Regions from separate parts of the Pseudoalteromonas sp. SG41-5 genome, predicted to be linked through region 4. Evidence: predicted binding sites of a transcription regulator. Region 4 holds the regulator's gene; each other region holds the start of a gene.
What was found. The regulator sigma-54, encoded in region 4, starts transcription at its own class of promoters, with help from an activator protein. The targets are predictions, from matches to a motif close to GTTGGCACGNNNNTNGNNT.
Positions count from the first base shown of each region.

Region 1: H5232_RS08085 (LruC domain-containing protein) is a predicted target of sigma-54. The motif match lies at 1,263-1,281, and genes of this name have one in related genera.
Region 2: H5232_RS10810 (PA2169 family four-helix-bundle protein) is a predicted target of sigma-54. The motif match lies at 1,401-1,419, and genes of this name have one in related genera.
Region 3: H5232_RS15995 (hemerythrin domain-containing protein) is a predicted target of sigma-54. The motif match lies at 1,761-1,779, and genes of this name have one in related genera.

Region 1 covers NZ_JACJFH010000022.1:22,031-27,252, reverse strand. The annotation lists gene H5232_RS08085 (LruC domain-containing protein) at 1-1,229, opposite strand, end outside; gene gmk (guanylate kinase) at 1,572-2,192, shown strand; gene rpoZ (DNA-directed RNA polymerase subunit omega) at 2,310-2,585, shown strand; gene spoT (bifunctional GTP diphosphokinase/guanosine-3',5'-bis pyrophosphate 3'-pyrophosphohydrolase) at 2,714-4,819, shown strand; gene H5232_RS08065 (RidA family protein) at 4,832-5,222, shown strand, end outside.
Region 2 covers NZ_JACJFH010000034.1:5,110-10,331, reverse strand. The annotation lists gene aceK (bifunctional isocitrate dehydrogenase kinase/phosphatase) at 1-332, shown strand, start outside; gene H5232_RS10815 (LysR family transcriptional regulator) at 348-1,286, shown strand; gene H5232_RS10810 (PA2169 family four-helix-bundle protein) at 1,461-1,907, shown strand; gene H5232_RS10805 (TonB-dependent receptor) at 2,083-4,899, shown strand; gene H5232_RS10800 (DUF5690 family protein) at 4,946-5,222, shown strand, end outside.
Region 3 covers NZ_JACJFH010000067.1:8,343-13,564, forward strand. The annotation lists gene H5232_RS15990 (S9 family peptidase) at 1-1,584, shown strand, start outside; gene H5232_RS15995 (hemerythrin domain-containing protein) at 1,817-2,242, shown strand; gene H5232_RS16000 (TonB-dependent receptor domain-containing protein) at 2,550-4,874, shown strand; gene H5232_RS16005 (alpha/beta fold hydrolase) at 5,125-5,222, shown strand, end outside.
Region 4 covers NZ_JACJFH010000074.1:7,576-12,797, forward strand. The annotation lists gene H5232_RS16765 (HPr family phosphocarrier protein) at 1-148, opposite strand, end outside; gene rapZ (RNase adapter RapZ) at 177-1,019, opposite strand; gene ptsN (PTS IIA-like nitrogen regulatory protein PtsN) at 1,040-1,492, opposite strand; gene hpf (ribosome hibernation promoting factor) at 1,497-1,784, opposite strand; gene H5232_RS16785 (RNA polymerase factor sigma-54) at 1,813-3,309, opposite strand; gene lptB (LPS export ABC transporter ATP-binding protein) at 3,376-4,101, opposite strand; gene lptA (lipopolysaccharide transport periplasmic protein LptA) at 4,098-4,631, opposite strand; gene lptC (LPS export ABC transporter periplasmic protein LptC) at 4,621-5,175, opposite strand; gene kdsC (3-deoxy-manno-octulosonate-8-phosphatase KdsC) at 5,172-5,222, opposite strand, start outside.

The DNA.
Region 1 (5,222 bases), on a different contig from region 4:
GTCTGCCCAGCTTTAACATTACTAGGTACATTAATTAAAATACTGTTATCGCCTTGATTAAGTTGATATTTAGTTATTATGCGCTCACTTTCACTAAAGCCGCCATTTTGATCCCAATCAAACCATGCATATAAAAAGCTACTCGCAGAGGCGTTTACAATAATTTGGCTATCTTGACCCGCCGATATTGCCGTCACAAAGCTCACCCCATCATCTGATGCATCAACTGGGTTGTTGATTAAGTCGGCATCAGTATTGATATTTTCACCATCGACTGTATCGCCTAAATAAATCAGGTTACTGCCAGTGCTGTTAGGATCGAATAAATGCCTGGCTCCGCTTTGCTCTAAACTGGTGTTATAAGGTAGAGGAGCATCACCAAAATCAATCGAACTATCTGTTACCTCAACTTCGGCAATAGCACAACGAGCCCCATCGTTCTGACTTGACTTAGGGCCCGATGTAAACACATTAGCAACAGGCGTATAACCAACAACAGGACTAATACTTAAATCAACTTTGTGAATTTTTCCGCTTTTATTATTACTAAAATAAAACTGACCATTGATATCAAAATAGGCAGCACCAAATGCGCCCGTATCATCACCAATATCAACTTGAGTAATAAACTTGGTAGTATTTTCTGCAACGTTAATTTCATGCAAATCACCATTTGATTCAACTGCGTATAACAGATTACTTTGCGGATGAAATGCAAAATCAAATATACCTAAGTTCCATGTCTCGGTTGCAGGTAGTAGCCGAGCAGTTATGGGGGCATCTAGATCACCCTCTAGATTGATTTCATATAAACCAAAATTGGGAGTATATACATAATACATCGCACTTTGATTTGCTTGCTCACCAGTCACTTGAATATCACCTACATAAAAATTAGTATCGGGTAGGCCAGTAACATTTAACCGCTTCATTTCGTAGTTGCTACCAATTTGCACCACGCTTTTAGGCGATTGTCGGCTAAAACCGTATAAGTATTGGTCTTTGTAATTAAAACCGACGGCATTCACACTTTCATTATTTGCCTCGCTAGCAAACGTCAAAGCCGATGATAAAATCGTAGGTTTAGCCGACACTAAATCTATACCGTAAAGCTGTGCCTTTGCATCCTGCATCAAAAATGCCTGACTAGGGCAATTATCGAATGGCTGGCTAAATACAGCACAAGGAAGTGAAACTAAACACGCTATGGCTAAATGGGTTAATCTCATTAGTAAGCCCTCAATCATTAAGTAACTGTACCAATGCAGGCATCATTCCAAAAAATAAAGCATTGAAATAAAACAAAATAAAATAAAGTTGAAGATGAAAGATGCAACTTGCAACGACCATTTTTGCATTATGCAACTAAGTACAAATAATCGTTAAAATGCGGGAGTTTTTTAAACAGTCATCATTGCCGTAACAAAAATACGGTTATTAATACGTTAAAATTTAATCACCTCACTAGGATACTTTCGGCAGTTGAGTAAACTTCACTAAATAAAGTACAATACCAAAATTAAGGCGGAGCTTATTAGCAGCTCTAGTCGGTTTATTTTAGGTAAAAACCCATGGCACACTCTCGCGGAAACTTATTTATTTTATCGGCACCATCTGGTGCGGGTAAATCCAGCTTAATCAATGCATTGTTAACTAAGTATAATGATATGAAAGTATCTGTATCGCATACTACTCGCTCGCCTCGTCCGGGCGAAGCAAATGGCGTGCATTACCACTTTGTAAATGTTGATGAATTCAAATCATTAATTGAAAAGAATGATTTTTTTGAATGGGCGCAAGTGTTCGATAATTACTACGGTACATCAAAGCAAGCAATTGAAGAGCAGCTTGCAGCAGGTATTGATGTATTTTTAGATATTGATTGGCAAGGTGCACGTCAAGTTCGTGATCTGGTCGCTGATGTTGAAACCATTTTTATCCTACCACCGTCAAAATTTGAGCTTGAAGCGCGCTTAAATAATCGCGGCCAAGATTCACAAGAAATCATTGCTGGTCGCATGGCAAAAGCACAATCTGAAACGTCTCATTACAATGAATATGACTATGTCGTGGTTAACGATGATTTTGCAACTGCGCTGAAGGAAATTGAGACGATCGTATTGGCAAAACGCTTATCGCTACAAAGCCAAGCTATTCGCCATCAAGATTTACTCGTAGACTTACTGCGTTAAATCCTAATTTGGGTTCAGTAAGTATTTTATTTGTTTAAATTAACCACAAGCTATTGGCGAATCTGACTCGGTGCAGTAAACTACGTCTTTGCTTAAAAATTTATTTGGAGTGCTAAGATGGCTCGCGTAACTGTTGAAGATGCAGTAGATGCAATTGGTAATCGTTTTGATTTAATTTTAGTTGCGGCCCGTCGTGCCCGTCAAATCGCGGTCGGTGGTAAAAAGCCACTGGTTGATCCTGAAAACGATAAACCAACGGTTGTTGCTTTACGTGAAATTGAACTTGGTTTAGTAGATAGCTCATCAATGGATCTTATTGATCGTGAAGAGCAACAACATCAAGAGGCGGCTGAAATGGCTGCAGTTGCAGCTATTGTAGGCGGCAACCAATAATCTGACTTCCTTGTCTGATTTAGCCAACGGTATAGTATTTCTATTCTAGCCGTTGGCAATCCCTTCTTTTCATCGTATATTCTTAACATACCGTTACCTATTTGCTTCACGAGAACATTGGAGTGTGAATGTATCTTTTTGAAGGTCTAAAAAAGAAAATATCAGAATACTTACCTGCTGCTGATGTAGAGCTGGTACAAAAAGCCTATGTGGTAGCCCGAGAGGCCCATGAGGGTCAAACTCGCTCAAGTGGCGAACCTTACATTACTCACCCTGTTGAAGTAAGCCAAATTCTGGCTGGTATGCATTTAGATCACGAAACGTTAATGGCTGCATTAATGCATGATGTGATTGAAGACACCGACTTTAGCCAACAAGATTTAGCCGAAATTTTTGGCGAGACAGTCGCAGAATTAGTTGAGGGCGTAAGCAAACTTGATAAGCTCAGCTTTAAAGATAAAAAAGAATTCCAAGCTGAAAACTATCGAAAAATGATTATGGCAATGACACAAGATATTCGTGTTATTTTAATCAAACTTGCTGATCGTACTCATAATATGCGCACTCTTGGAGCATTACGTCCTGACAAACGTCGACGTATTGCCCGCGAAACGTTAGAGATTTATGCGCCGATTGCTAATCGTTTAGGTATTCACGATATTAAAAATGAGTTAGAGGATTTAGGTTTTCAAGCCCTCTACCCGATGCGTCATCGCGCTTTAAAGTCAGAAGTTGCCAAAGCGCGCGGCAATCGCAAAGAAGTCATTTCAAATATCCAAACCGAGATAACAGCACGCCTTGAAGAAGCTGGCATTACAGCCACTGTTTCTGGGCGCGAAAAACATTTATATAGTATTTATAAAAAAATGCTTAATAAAGAGTTACTGTTTAATGAAGTCATGGATATCTACGCATTTAGAATTGCAGTTGATTCAATGGATATCTGCTATCGGGTACTTGGCGTTGCCCATAATTTATATAAACCAATCGAAACTCGCTTTAAAGATTATATAGCAGTACCTAAAACTAATGGTTATCAATCGTTGCATACCTCATTAGTTGGTCCTCATGGGATCCCTGTTGAGATCCAGATCCGTACTCACGATATGGATCACATGGCAGATAAAGGAGTTGCTGCTCATTGGATGTATAAAAAATCCGGTGATAACGCAGGCCACACTGCACAACAACGGGCACGTCAGTGGATGCAAAGTTTGTTGGAATTACAACAAAGCGCAGGCTCATCATTTGAATTTGTTGAAAACGTTAAAACAGAGCTATTCCCAGAAGAAATTTACGTGTTCACTCCTGATGGTCGCATAGTCGAGTTACCTATGGGTGCAACCGCCGTTGATTTTGCATACGCGGTCCATACCGATGTTGGTAATACCTGTGTGGGTGCACGCGTTAACCGTAAACCTCATCCGTTAAGTAAAGCATTAGATACGGGTCAAACAGTTGAAGTGATTACCAGCTCAGGTGCGCACCCTAACGCAACGTGGTTAAACTTTATTGTTACCGGTAAAGCACGTTTAGGAATTCGCAATTACCTGAGGAGCCAACATCATGAAGAAGCTTTATTACTTGGCCGTCGCTTACTCGACTCTGCTTTAGGTGAAACGAAGTTCGATGATCTGCCTGACGAAAATATTAGTCGCGTATTAGCAGAACATGAACTCAATACTGTATTAGAGCTATTAGTTGAAATTGGCTGCGGTAATTTAATGAGCATGCTGATCGCACGCCGCTTACTGCAAAATGACAATGATGATTTAGGCGATATGACTAAAAATGCTAAAGCGACCATTATTGGTACTGAAGGCATGCTAGTTAATTATTCTAAATGTTGTCGACCAGTGCCAGGGGATGCTATCACCGCACATATAAGCCAAGGTAAAGGCATCACGGTTCACCGCCAAGAATGTAAAAATATTCGTGGCTGGGAAACTGAACGCTCCAAGTACTTGGTTGTTAAATGGGATGATAATCCAGAAAAAGAATATATTGCAGCACTGCGTGTAGAAATCATAAACCACCAAGGCGCACTCGCAAAACTAACCAATGTAATTGCTACAACCCAAGCAAACATAGTGGAAATTGCCACAGATGAAAAAGAAAGTAATTTATACGTGATAGATTTAGGGATCACCGTGAAAAACCGTGTCCATGTTGCAAATATCATGCGCCGCATTCGCGTAATGCCTGATGTGCAAAAAGTCTATCGTAAAAAATAACATAGGATAATCATGAATAAAGCATTTATTTCTACGGATCTAGCACCTGCTGCCATCGGCACTTATAGCCAAGCAGTAAAAGTTGGTACAGCAGTTTACTTATCGGGTCAAATTCCATTAGTTCCCGCAACGATGGAAGTGATCTCTGAAGATTTCGCAGAACAAACACATCAAGTATTTAAAAATATTAGTGCGGTATGTGAAGAAGCCGGTGGCAACATCCAAGACTTGGTAAAAGTTAATATCTATTTAACTGATCTATCTAACTTTGCGACGGTAAATGAAGTAATGAGCCAATACTTCAAAGCACCTTATCCTGCCCGAGCAGCAATTGGCGTGCGCGCATTACCAAAAAACGTGCAAGTTGAAATTGACGGTATTATGGAATTGCCTTCAACAAATT
Region 2 (5,222 bases), on a different contig from region 4:
GTGTCAGTAAACACAAACGCATTATTTTTTATGATTATGATGAAGTGCAATATTTAACAGACATGAACTTTAGAGCACTGCCTAAAGCCAAAAGTTATGATGACTACTTAACCAATGAGCAAAGTTACTCTGTGGCACCACAAGATGTATTTCCAGAGCAGTTATGCACTTTTGTAATGCCGAACCCGCAATACAAAGCAGTTTTCAGCCAAACACATCCAGAACTATTAGACGTCGCATTTTGGCAGCAAGCGCAACGAAATATAAAAGCAGGGGTCGTTAGCCATATCTACCCTTATCCAGCAGCGCAGCGTTTTATCCATCAATGGTAGACGAAAGGACACACAATGAATATCAGTAAAATAGATTTAAACTTACTCGTTTATCTCGACACATTATTACGCGAATGTAATGTTACTCGCGCCGCAAACCAGCTTAGCATTACACAGCCGGCAATGAGTAATGGTTTAAAACGTTTACGTAACCTGTTTAACGATCCGATCTTAGTACGCACCAGTGATGGTATGGTGCCCACTGAACGAGCTATTGAATTGCAGCCGGTGATCCGTGGCATCTTAATGACATTAGAAGAAACGCTTGCACCAAACCGTGAATTTGAGGCCAGCCAAAGCAAACGGGTATTTAGGATTATGGCCAGTGACTATGCTGCCAGCACCTTAGCACCTAAGCTACTGAGTAAATTACACGATGAAGCGCCGGATACCACACTCGATATTCTCACTCCAAGTGATGTTACTTTTCATGATGTAGAAAACGGTAAAGTTGATATGGCAATAAATCGTTTCGAAAACCTACCGCAGTCGTTTCATCACAAACGTATTTGGAAAGATAGCTTTTGTTGTTTAGTAAAAGCTGACAACCCGATCATTGAAAATTTTAGCCTCGATAGTTATTTAAAAGCTCGGCATATTTGGGTAAGTAAAACAGGTTTTGGTGTCGGGGTTGGTATGGATCCTAAAGACGTACAAAAACTTGGCTGGGTTGATGAAGCGCTCGCCCACTTTGGTAAACACCGAAATATTGCCACATTCACCCGTAATTACCACGTTGCAATACATCTAGCGAAAGAGAAGAACCTGATTGCGACACTCCCTTCAAAAGCCGCTAATATTTATTTAGATGATCCTGGTTTGCAAATTCTGGAGCCTCCCTTCCCTATACCACCATTTGAGTTAGATATGATTTGGAGCCCATTACTTCACAGAGATGCCAGTCATATTTGGTTACGCCAAAAAGTAGCCGAAGTTGCTGATGAGTTAAAATAACACTCTTACATAGTCTGTGTAAAATTTGCTTACTGAGCTTAGCTTAATAAGCATTCCAGTTCCCGCTAGCTTTCTTTACCACATAAAATACAACTAGTTATAATTATTTTTTATACTGGAACATGACTTGCTTTGCTTAATGTGAATTTCATTAAACTTAAAGAGGTCATAATTATGAATACCCATCAAGGACAAGACGTTAATCATATCACTGACATTATCCAAGTAATGAACAGCGGCATCGACTTTTATGAAAAAGCCCAACAGAAAGTTCAAGATCCAGCAATTGGCGCACTTTTCCAACGTATGATAGATGCCCGTAAAGTGAGTGTTGAAAACCTTCAGCCTTATGCAATCAATGAGCAAGGAGAGCGTGAAGATGGCTCTTCTTTTGCTGTTGAAGCTCGCCGCGCGTATACCACGCTTATCACTAAATTTAGCTCAGATAACGACCAAACCTACGTTAAAGAGCTTGAAGAAGTGGAAGATAAAACACTTGCAGAAATTAAAGCCGCTATGAAAAAGCCACAGCCACATGACTGTGAAGCGGCATTATCTAAAGTGTTATTGACAATGCAAAGCTGCCATACAGAAATGAGCCGCATGCAACAAAAGCACTAATATAATTCGTTAAGTCAAAGCCCAGCCACGTGCTGGGTTTTTTTATGCCTAATAAAGAATGACAAAAAACTTCTACAATAAAAAAATAATTCTGTCACGTAATTGTAAACATTAGCCTCTATTATTACCTTTATCACAGCTGGTCTAGACCAGGATTAAACTTAAGGTAAAACTAATGATGAAAAAAAATGCAATAGCAACAGCTATCTTACTGTGCACCAGTACGTTATTTGTTAACCAAAATGCCGTAGCCCAAAATGCCGTTTTTGTAGGCTCAGTTAAAGACAATCAATCACTATTACCTGGCGCATTAATTGCCATTGTCGGGACCGATAAAACTGCTGTCACTGATTATCAAGGGCAATTCGAACTACCAAAACTTGATGCAGGAAATTACAAACTAAAAATTACTTATTTAGGCTATCAACCATACTTTATTGACCTAACCATTGGCGATGGTGAAGTGAAAAAAATACAACCAATCACACTATTTGCAGCTAACAATGACACCATTGAAGAGATAATTGCCGTAGGGCAAATTCAGCGCGGCGAGATGGCAGCAGCAAACAATCAAAAAAACGCCAAGAGTATAAAAAATATAATCTCTGCAGATGGTATTGGTAAACTCCCCGACCGAAATGCTGCTGAAGCTGTACAACGCATTCCTGGTGTCTCAATAGAGCGAGACCAAGGTGAAGGCCGCTTTGTTGCAGTTCGTGGTTTACCAGCACAATGGAGTTCAGCAAGTATAAATGGCGACAGACTACCAACAGCAGAAGAGGAAACCACCAGCCGAGCCACAGCTTTTGACTTTTTTCCCAGTGAGCTGATTGAGTATGTTGAAGTATCTAAAGCATTAACCCCAGACATGGAAGGCGATGCCATTGGCGGTAATGTAAACTTCATAACTAAAAAGGCCCCTGATGATTTTGTATTTAATACTAATTTCGCTATTGGTCAAAATGAACTTGCTGGGGGGACTAACTATTCAGCTAACGTGCTTTATGGCGATCGTTTACTTGACAATAAATTAGGCTTTTTAATCAATGCCACCGCGTGGCAACGTGATTGGGCAACAGATAACTTTGAGCCTCGCCGAGGTAATGATGGCATCGGGATCTATCGTCTTGAACTGCGCGATTATACAGGCACCCGTGAAACATATGGTCTAAATGGCGCTGTTGAATATCAATTAGATCAGGGCACACTCAGTGCAACCGCAATGTATGGCACTTTAATTGATGATGAAACTCACTATAAACACCGTATGCGCTTCGATAAAGACCGCGCTGAAGTACAACATATTCGCAATGAATTAATCACCGAAATGACCGGTTTTGAGCTAGCTGGAGAACATTATTTTGGCTACGATAAAACGCTTAACTGGAAGCTTTCTAGTTACGAAAATGAATTTCGCTATGGCAATACACCAAACGGTGAAGATAACAGTTATTTTGTTGTTCGCTTTGATCAAAAAAATGTCGGTTATCAGGGTTTAGAGGATAGAAACACTGGTAAAAATTACGCCTACAACACAATTGATGGTGGCAATGATCCCTGGAATGCTATTAGTACCCACCTGCCCACCGACTTTTCATTTAACCCTGCTCAAACAAAACTTTCATGGGTAGAGCTGTATAAAGTATATGTAAAAGAAAAAGATAAAATAGTTGCAAGTACTGATTTTGAATGGCAAATAGATACCGATATTACCGTAAAAGTGGGTGCTAAATATCGCGATAAAGAACGAGTTGCGCGATTCAGTGATGAGTTTTATGCATGGGATGAAGCCAACCATGGCCCTGCGCCAACTTTAAATGACTTTGCTTTATCAGATCAACCTGGGCGCAGTGATTATTTAAATGAACTTTCAATCGACTATCAAAATCAGTTCTCTCAAGTTGCCTCTACGGATGACTTAGCTCAGTTTTGGAATACGAATAAAAGCAAATTTGTACTTGATAAGACTGAATCAGCATTAATTGAAAACGGAGGAGCTCTAGGGCGCAACTTTGATGTGAATGAGCAACATACTTCACTCTATGGTATGGCAAACTATATAATAAACTCGCAATGGGAGATGGTTGGCGGCTTACGCCTTACGAAAACAAACACTAACGTGGATGGTTATATCTATCTTGCAGATGAAAGTCGTGTCGTGCCAACAAGTGCTAAAAATGACTATTTATCAGTGCTCCCAGCCCTACATGTAACCTATCACAGCACTGAGCAGACAAACTATCGTCTTGCGTTAACGCGCTCGTTTTCTCGTCCTGACTTTGGTTCATTAACCCCAGGGGCAACCTATTTAGAAGCCGATAATGAGTTAATCACCGGCAACCCTGAGCTTGAACCCACATACTCTAATAATATCGATTTTATGGCTGAACACTTTTTTGAACGCGTTGGATTAGTCTCAGCTGGATTATTCTATAAAGATATAAGCGATCCCATTTTCCAAAGCAGCACTATTGGCGACTTTGGCAGTAACAGTGGGGTAAATATCATCCGCCCGGAGAATGGTGACAGTGCTTGGCTAGCAGGTATTGAAATGGCATTCAACCGGGATTTAGGTTTTGTGACAAAAACCCTCGAAAATTTTGGCATGATGGCCAATGCAACATTTATGGATTCACAAATGAGCATTCCCAATCGTGCCGATAAAGTTGCTATTCCACGCCAAGCTGACAGCCTATACAACTTTACTTTGTATTACGACGATACCTTCTTTGCTGCCCGAATTGCTGTTAATTACAAAGGTGAATATATAGAAGAGCATGGCAACAATCCGAAATCAGATAGCTATTATGGCGATAACACCAGTGTTGATTTTACTACGTCATATCAGCTTAACGAAAATGCGCTAATTTACATTGAATTAAACAACCTCACTAACGAACCACTCAAGTATTACTTAGGTGATGAAAGTCGCCCCTTACAAGTGGAGTATTACGGTGTTCGAGGCATGATTGGTGTTAATTACCAATTCTGATCCCTTTAGTATTATGCGAGGCGCTAGTCTCGCAAAAGGATAAACTATGTTTTCGCAACATCAATGGCTACAACGTGCACATGGATTAGGGTTTGTATTATTTGCAGCAAGCTCTGCGTTTATGACTTATTTTTGCATGTACGCATTTCGCAAGCCTTTTACTATAAATAGCTATTCTGAGTTTGATGATCCTAGTTGGCAAGTCAGTTTTAAAATTGCTCTGATTCTGGCACAAGTATTTGGCTACCTCTGCGCTAAATTTATCGGTGTGAAAGTGATTGCTGAAATGCGCCACCAACAACGTGGTTTAGCTATTATAAGCA
Region 3 (5,222 bases), on a different contig from region 4:
AAATCTGAAAAAGAGCTGAAAAAATTAGGCTTTATGGCTGAGGTGTACGAGCTAGGCTTAAGAGATAAACAACTATTTATTGTCGATTTAGCCAAAACAGATAAACCTCTTACACCAACAGCGCTTAACGTTGCAAACTATGTAAGTGATGTAAACTGGGCCGAAAAAGGCGATAAGTTATTAGTAAAAACCCAGCCTACAGCGCTAATTGACGACAAATACACTAAATCACAATGGCACTTATTTGATATTGCGACTAATCAAGTGACGATGTCGTTTGCTACTGAAGGTAAATTAGACGGTGCTGAACTGTCTCATGATGGTCGTTACATCGCAATTCTAGGTGCCGAAGATAAGCATGATCCAGCCGCTGGTCGTTTATTTTTAGCTGACACAAAAACAGGTGAAGTAAGTGATTGGTTACCTAATTTCATGGGTCATATCGTTGATTTTGAATGGTCACATAAACGCAACACGCTTAATTTTATTGCCAATGTAGGTACGCAAAGTTTTGTCGCAAGCATTAAAACCGGCTCTAATAAATACAAAAAAATTATTAATGAAGGCCAATTTATTGCATCAAATCTGAGTATTTCTGATTCAGATAAAACCTTAGCGCTACGTGCAAACACTGCAAAGCACCCAAATGAAGTATTCATTATTCGTGGTTCTAAAGCACAACGTTTAACGGATTCAAACAACTGGTTGAATGACAAACGTTTTGCTAAGCAAGAAACTATTTCACTTAAGGCTCGCGACGGTGTTGAGATTGATGGCGTATTAGTCTACCCATTAGATTATGAAAAAGGCACGCGCTATCCATTGATCATGTCAGTGCACGGTGGCCCTGAAAGCCATGACAAAGACGGTTGGGTAACAAACTACTCGCGTCCAGGTCAAATGGGAGCAGCACGTGGTTATGCAGTATTTTACCCAAATTACCGTGGCTCTACAGGTAAAGGCGTTGATTATTCAAAGCTTGGTCAAAACGACTATGCAGGTAAAGAGTTTGACGATTTAATTGACTTTAAACAGCATCTTGTTGAAATGGGCTTAGTTGATACTAAACGTGTTGGTATTACGGGTGGCTCTTATGGTGGTTATGCATCAGCATGGGCCGCAACAAAATTGACTGAACACTTTGCTGCGAGCGTGATGTTTGTAGGTGTTACCAACCAACTATCTAAATTTGGAACTACTGATATTTCTAACGAAATGAATCTTGTGCATGCACGTTCATACCCATGGGATAAATGGCAGTGGTATTTAGAGCGCAGCCCTATTTACTGGGCAGGCCAGTCTAAAACACCATTACTGATCATGCATGGTAAAGATGATCCTCGCGTACACCCTGCACAATCAATGGAACTGTACCGTTATATGAAAGTACAAGGCAAAGATGTACGCCTTGTATACTATCCTGGCGAAGGTCATGGTAACCGTAAAGTAGCCGCGCAATATGATTACAGTTTACGTTTAATGCGTTGGATGGATAACTATTTAATTGACGGCAAAAAAGACATGCCAGCATTCGAGATTGACCATGCAGGCAAGTTAAAAGCGGTAAAAGACGCCAATAAATAATCCTATTATTTTGTGTTAAATACGCTTTTAGGCCAACATTCGTGTTGGCCTTTTTGCTTTTAAATAACAATGAATATGGATGTAATATAAAGACCTAACTCGGTAATTTTTACAAGAAAACACCTTAACAAGCTCAAATATAAAAAATTAAATCAATATATTACAACAACTTAAAAGTTGGCTTCTGTCTTGCAATATTCATTGTAATTAATGAGTAAAGCAAGGAAAACCCATGAATATTTTTGAAGCACTTCGTAATGATCACGACAAACAACGTTCGCTTGTCGATGCGCTGATAAAAACCCAGGGGGAGTCACCGAATAGACAGTCTCTTATGGATAATTTAAAACATGAGTTAGTAGAACATGCTAAATTTGAAGAGCGTTATTTCTATAATCCTTTGATGTTTGATGATTTAACCCATGAAAAAGCCCGTCATAGTATTGCAGAGCATCATGAACTTGATGAATTGATTGAGCAACTTGAAGAAACTGATATGAGCTCACCAGTGTGGCTTGTGACCGCTAAAAAATTACATCATCTTGTACATCATCATCTGGCTGAAGAAGAGCATGAAGTATTTCAACTAGCCGGTAAAGCGCTAACCGAAAGTCAAAAAGAAAGTCTAGCCGAAAAGTATAATGATGCGATGAGTTAACTGCTATATGTGCCCGCTTTAATTTATAAAGCTCTCTAAATAGCAACAACTCTATACCATTTGCATTTATTAGGCACCTCTAACACGGTCAATACTTGGCTAAGCAAACACTCTTAAATTAACTAAGCCCGGCATCAAACGCTGGGTTTTTTAATGCTCATGCTCCATCCCCACCTTTATTTAATATGAAAATCATTCATTGAATGTAAATATTTCGCAATTGAACATACAACTGATAATTGTTATCATACCTACCTTGGTTGCTTATTAGATTAATAATCTTTATTCTTGTCATGAAGGAAGTACAATGAAATCTCGCCCGCTTTATCTGGCCTCACTGATCAGTGCATTATTAACATCAACAACACTTATTGCTGATGATGACACAGCTGAAAATATGGAAGTGATGGTTGTCACCGCTTCTGGTTATGAGCAAAAATTAATAGATGCACCTGCAAGTGTCTCGGTTGTCTCTCGCGAAGATCTACAAAATAAGCCATTTACTAGCCTTGCTGATGCGCTTCGTGATATCGAAGGTATCGATGTTGGTGCCGGACAAGATAAAAACGGTAATATTAGTATTACCATGCGTGGTTTACCCGCAAGCTATACTCTAGTGCTTATTGATGGCCGCCGTCAAAGTGATGTAGGTAATATAGGCCCAAACAACTTTGGTAACAGCCAATTTATGTATATGCCGCCACTTGAGGCTATCGAGCGAATTGAAGTCGTTCGTGGCCCAATGTCCACTTTATATGGCGCTGATGCAATCGGTGGTGTAATCAATATTATCACTCGTAAAAATCTTGATAGCACCCATGGTAGCGTCACGGTAAGCAGTAATATCCAACAAGACGATCAATACGGTAACGATAATAAAGTCGATATATATTTGACCGGCCCAAGCGGCGTTGAGGGATTAACTTACGGGATCCGTGGTAGTTTTTATGACCGTCAAGAAAGTGAGCCAACTTACAGCGAAAGTTTACCACTTCCAGATGGCAGCATGTGGGTTGATGATGGTAGCTTTGGCGATAAAAAAATCGTTGCAGCACGTAACTGGAATGCCGGCGCAACAATAAACTACCTGATCAATAATCAGAATGAAATTACCTTTGAGTACGACATAGCCAAACAGCGTTACGATAACACCGAAGGTCAAACGGGTACGTTAGATAGCCCAGTCAGTTTATGGCGTGTTAGCAAAGGCATTGTACAGCCACGCGTTGGTTATACTCCATATCAACGTGTTGAACGTGAGCAATTTGTATTTGCACATGTTGGTCGATACGATGTTGGTACGCTTACCAGCAGCATTACCCAAAGCAGCAGTGAAAACTTTGGTCGCTCATTACCTCTTAATGTACAAGAGCGTTTAGGTGTGCAGGCCATTTGGGACCAAGCAGTACAGGATCAAGGCATCGACAAGCCAGAACTAACGGATGCAATTTACGCTCAACTTGATGAGACTTTTTTACCACGCCCAATGCGTACACTAAAACTTGATAACTTAATTATTGATACTAAGTTTGAATCAAATATAGATAACCACTATTTTGTAGTAGGCGCACAATATTTTGATGCCGAAATGGAAGATGGTGTATTTGGTATGTACGGGGATGGCTTCCGTGAAGGTACGACTCAAGATCATCGTCAAACAGCTGTATTTGCTGAAGATAACTGGGAAATTACCACAAATCTAACTGCAACTTTCGGCGCTCGTTATGATCATCATAATATCTTTGGCTCACAAGTTAGTCCTCGCGCTTATTTAGCCTACTCTCCTGCTGATGAATGGACTTTCAAAGGTGGTATCAGCACAGGATATAAAACCCCAGAGCCAAACCAACTATTCTCTGGTATTACAGGTTTTGGTGGCCAAGGTACTAAACCTTTTGTTGGCACGCCAGACTTACAACCTGAAACCAGTGTAAACTACGAAATGGCTGCTTACTTTAATGGCAGTGATAGTTTTAGTGGTAACGTAACGGTGTTTTACAATAATTTTAAAGACAAAATCATTAACCAAGATAACTTACCAAACTGTGAAGTGGCCATAGCTGATGAACCTTGTGTTGAAATTGGCGCAGGTTGGGCAGGCATCGGTAGCACCACCTTTACGCAAGCTGCTAACGTAGATAAATCAGCTACTCGTGGTGTTGAAATTGCTGCTAATTGGCAGATTATTGAACAGTTGTCACTACGTGGTAACTTTACTTACACCGATAGTGAAGTGAAAAGTGGCCGTGATGAAGGACTACCTTTAGTTAATACACCTAAAAATATGTATAACTTAACGCTTGCATGGCAACCATTGGATGATTTGAGTATTTCACTTATTTCTGAAATCCGCAGCGATCGTTACCGTGGTACGGCAAATGTGTCTGGTCCACAGGGCCCTGAAACACAAAAGCTCTACTACAAAGCCTATGATTTATATCATTTAGCAGCAAGTTATAAAATTAATGATAGCCTAGCATTAAATGCCCGTATTAATAATCTGTTAGATGACGACTTATCAAGCCGTACTTGCTTATTAGCAACCTCAGAGGAAGAGTACGAATGTACATCTGATTACAATACCACCCAAAAAGCACGCAGCTTGTGGGTATCAATGAGTTACAGTTTCTAGAATAAAAAGCTATAAAAATAAAGCCCAGCAATAATGCTGGGCTTTTTATTATTACGATTTAACCGTGCCTTTTATACTTCATCACCCAACACAGATCCGTGGCCGAAGCAGATTAAAGCGTATACTCAATAAGGGTTCCCGATGAATAAGCAAAGGAAGCCTTAACTTATAGAATTAAATTTTAGAGTTTATTCGCTTAGTATGTAAAGATATGTTCTGAAAGATTTAATTTAAATCATTGAGGGATCTTATGTATAGAATATGGCTATTAAGTTTATGCTTTGTCTTCGGTGTTGCAAATGCACAAACGCCGCAACCACTGAGTTATGACGCATTATTAAGCAACTA
Region 4 (5,222 bases):
CGAGTACGCTATCGCCTGCGGCTTGTTTGTCATCTTGATGAAGTGTGATGCTGGCATCAAACTGCACAGCTAATTGCGCTAATACGCTGGCTGCGCGAGCATGTAAACCGAGTTTGTTTTTTATTAAAAATGTATCTTCTAAACGCATCAACATTCCTTACTGTAAACGTGAGTTGTTATTCTTGTTCACGATGGCGAATTTTCACATTGCTGTGGCTCATCGAGAAGCTTTCACCTATAGTTTGCGCTAGATAAACTGAGCGATGTTGACCACCGGTGCAACCAATAGCAATTGTTAAGTAACTGCGGTTATTACGCTCCAAATGCGGTAACCAAGTTTGTACAAAGGTTTGGATCTGCCAAGTGAATTTTTGTACGATACTATGGCTGGCTAAATAATCTTTTACTGGCTGATCAAGGCCTGTAAGTGGCTTAAGCTCAGGCTCCCAATGTGGGTTTGGTAAAAAGCGTGCATCAAAAACATAATCAGCTTCTTTTGGGATACCATATTTAAAACCAAATGATTCAAAGGTAATGATTAGTTTTTTATCTTTTTTCCCTAAAATCTTTTCACGGATTGACTCTGCAAGCTGGTGGACACTCAGATCAGTGGTATCAAGTATAAAGTCAGCGCGAGTAGTTAATACATCAAGTAATACTTTTTCTTGCTTGATGGCTAAATCCAGTGGCAAAGAGTCCAAAGATAATGGGTGTAAGCGGCGAGTTTCAGAAAAACGTTTGATCAGGGTTTGATCATCACTGTCTAAATAAAATAGCGTCGGATTTGCAAAACCAGGCAAGTATTCAAGAATATCGTTAAATTCTTCCTGCTCTTTCGGTAAATTACGGACATCAATACTGACGGCAATTTTGTCATAATTATCAGAGACACTGCGCACTAATGAAGGTAATAAGTTTACCGGAATATTATCTACACAATAATAGCCAAGATCTTCTACTACACGCAGAGCAACAGATTTACCTGAGCCAGAACGCCCACTGATGATGATTAACTCCATGTAAATTCTCCTTCATTTGGCTACGATTGCGCAGCAATTACGTGATACAAATCTTGGTCTGTTTTTGCGCTACGTAGTTGTTTACAAAAATCTTTGTCGTTGAGTTTATCAGCAATTGTGGCTAACGTCTTCAAATGAAGTTGGCTATCACCATCTGGCACGATGAGAGCTACAAATATATCAACTGGGCGATTATCTATCGCATCAAAATCAATCGGTGATTCACTCACTATAATTATTGCTAGCGGGTTTTCAACACCACTCATACGGCCATGAGGAATAGCAATACCACGACCAATACCCGTACTACCTAGTTTTTCTCTCGACAGTAGTGCGTTGAGGATTTCTTGTTGTGATAGCTGAGGAAGTTGTTCATGAGCCAATTGGCTGATAAATTCAATGATCCGTTTTTTGCTATTAAAAAGGACCGCAGCTTTACTGCAGTCCTGGCAAATAAGTGAGCTTAATTTCATAGTGTTAGTGTCGAGCGTGCTTCTCTTTGTGTTTAATTACCTGACGGTCAAGTTTGTCGATTAGTCCGTCAATGGCTGCATACATGTCTTGGTGCTCAGTTGAGGCAAATAATTCAGCGCCACTGACATGTAATGTGGCTTCTGCTTTTTGGCTTAGCTTTTCTACATCAAGAATGACATGGACATTATTGATATGATCAAAATGCCTTTCAAGCTTGGCAAACTTATTGTTTACATAGTCTCTTAATGAATCAGTAATTTCTACATGACGACCAGTTAAATTTAGTTGCATAAGCATTTTCCTCTTGTGATTTTACGCCTTAAATCAAACTTTTACGTTGATTTGACGGTGGAATAGCCAGCGACTCGCGGTATTTTGCAATAGTCCGTCTAGCTACTTTGATACCTTGCTCTGCCAATATATCTGCAATCTTACTATCACTCAATGGTTTCGCTGAGTTTTCTGCACTGATCAATTTTCTGATCAATGCTCGAATGGCTGTCGATGAGCATTCGCCGCCGTTCTCAGTACTTACATGGCTCGAGAAAAAATATTTTAACTCAAATATACCACGAGGGGTATGCATGTATTTTTGGGTGGTTACACGAGAAATTGTTGATTCGTGCATCTCAACCATTTCGGCAACGTCGTTTAGTACCATAGGGCGCATGGCCTCAGGGCCATGCTCAAAGAATCCTTGCTGCTGTTTAACAATGCAGTTGGTTACTTTGAGTAACGTCTCGTTACGACTTTCTAGGCTTTTAATAAACCATTTAGCTTCTTGCAAATGCGAGCGTATAAATTGGCTGTCAGTGCTTGATTTTACAGAGCGTGACATCGCCGCATATTGGCTGTTCACTCTAATTTTTGGCATGCTGTCTGGATTGAGTTCAACCACCCAGCGACCTTTAATTTTTTTCACCGAAACGTCAGGAATAACATACTCTGATTCTTCGCGTACTATGGTATCCGCAGGCTTTGGGTTAAGGCTGTGGATCAGTGTCATTACTTCTTTTAGTTCATCTTCTTTAAGCTTAGTCTTTTTCATCAAAGTGCGATAGTCACGACTAGCTAATAAATCGATATGATCAGTTAAAATCATTTTTGTCTCGCTAATCCAAGGAGTTGCAGGATCAAATTGATTTAATTGAATACATAAACATTCTTGTAGGCTGCGCGCAGCAATACCAACAGGGTCAAACAACTGAATGCGTTTTAACACTGCTTGCACTTCGTCGAGTTCGATTTCTTCTTCGTTATTACCTTGATTTAAGCTTTCTGCGATGTCTTCGCAGCTCAAGGTTAAAATACCTGAATCGTCAACGGCTTCAACAATGGCAATGGCAATGGCTTCATCGGTTGGACTAAAAGGTGTGAGTTGTAATTGCCACATTAGATATTCGTGCAAGGTTTCAGTTGAGGCACCTTGATAAATTGACTCATCTTCAGGCATTGGCCCAGATGACGTATTTGGCGCAGCACTCATGTATTCGTCCCAGGTGACGTCCATAGCCATTTCGTCACTTAAGGTCTCTTTACTTAATGCTTCGCTACTTTCTTGTTCATATTCGCTTGGCTTGTCGTCTGCTGATGCGCTAACGGTTAAGTCATCGTTATCTTGTTTTTGTTCGTTTTTACCAGCCGTGTCGTCTGAATATTCATGTTCTTCTAGCTCTAACAATGGATTGCTGTCGAGCGCTTCTTGAATTTCTTGCTGGAGATCCAATGTACTGAGTTGCAATAAGCGAATTGCTTGTTGCAGCTGTGGTGTCATTGTAAGTTGCTGGCCCATGCGCAGCTGGAGTGATTGCCTCATGTATCTCTAACAATCCTTTTATTGTTATCATCGTTAAGTCTAGCAGATACTTAGCCGAGCGTGGCTTTATAGCCTAAATTGCTCGCCCAGGTAAACATCGCGGACTGTTTGGTCGGCGAGTACATGCTCAGGGGTACCTGATGCAATTAACTCCCCATGAGAAACTATGTAGGCTTTTTCACAAACATCAAGGGTTTCTCGTACATTGTGGTCGGTAATAAGCACGCCAATACCACGGTTTTTAAGGTGTTCAATAATCTTCTTTATATCTAACACTGAAATAGGATCAACGCCAGCAAAAGGCTCATCAAGTAAGATAAATTTTGGGTTTGCGGCTAAAGCGCGTGCAATTTCAACTCGACGACGTTCACCGCCAGATAATGCCATACCTTGGCTGTCGCGGATATGTTGAATGCTAAACTCATCAAGTAAGCTGTCGAGCGCTTCTTCTCTGGCTTGTTTATTCAGCTCTTTACGAGTTTCTAAAATAGCCATCAGGTTTTGATAAACAGTTAATTTACGGAAGATGGATGATTCTTGTGGCAGGTAGCCAATCCCTAACCGTGCGCGACTGTGCATTGGCAGTAAGGTGATGTCATTATCATCAATACTGATTTTACCTTTGTCGCTTGGAACTAAACCCACAATCATATAAAAGGTGGTGGTTTTACCAGCGCCATTAGGACCCAATAAGCCAACAATGCTGCCTGCGCTAACTTCTAAACCCACGCTTTTTACAACTTGGCGACCTTTATAGCTTTTTGCTAGAAATTCAGCTTTTAATGTACTCATGGCTGCCCTTTAGATTTGTCTTTTTTACTGTCTACTGGTACCAAAATGGTGTGCACACGATCGCTTGAGCTTGCGCCTTTTTCAGCACTGATCAGTTGCTGGTCCATATCATAGGTAATGCTTTTGGCATTGATTTTTTGACCTGCCTGAGTGACTTGTGCATTGCCAACCAAGGTTAAATAGCGCTTAGCGACATCGTAACGGACTTCATCAGCACTGGCACTCATTACTGTGCCATCAGTTTGTTTTTCTTCAAAGTAAGCCGGACTGCCAGTTGCGACAAGTAGTTGTTTGTTATCGCCTAAATCTTCGCGCTTATGGACTTCAAGTCGATCCGCTTTGATACGGCGGTTACCATGAATGATTTCAACATTTTTTTCAAAAATACCGATATTGTCTTTCAGTTGGGCAAGCTGCGTGTCAGCACTGATAGAGACTTGATCTGCAGGTGGTGTCGTATTTTCAGCAAAGCTTGCAAAAGCAATGAATAAGCTTGGTATAACAAGCAAGTGAGCAAATTTATTGGTCATAATATATGGTTCGCGTATGGTTAATTAGTTCTACCACTTCGGCTTTTAAGTCGGCATGGAGACCGCGCCCAGTGATTTTTAAATTTGGTCCGATTAATTCAACTGGTTGTTCTGAACTCATGGTTTGTAGTTCAATATCAACCTGAATATTATCTGCGTTTATATGTTCAATCATGGCATTATTGGTCAGGTTTTTAGCAACCACATTACCTTCTAAAATTAATTGATGATTTTCATATAAGGTGGCTTCATCGGCATTAATTTGCCACGTCTGCTGTTGATTATAGAGTGTAAAAATAGGTTGTTCAAAGTAAGTGAACCCTAACTGTTGGTAGAGTTCCATTTTTGCAGCTGTTACTTTGTGGCTAATTTTACCTTGTTCATCAAATGCGGTTTGTTTTAATGCCACCGCAGTATAATCAGGTTTTGCTATTATATCTTCTTGGTGTTGTTTTATGGCGGTACTTTGATAAAAATACGGATACCACAGCCATACCATGCAGCCGACAAATAATACGCATAATATTAAACGCGCACTATTCATGAGCTCGTGCCTTCGCTGGTTAATGATTTACCATTTTCGAGCATTAA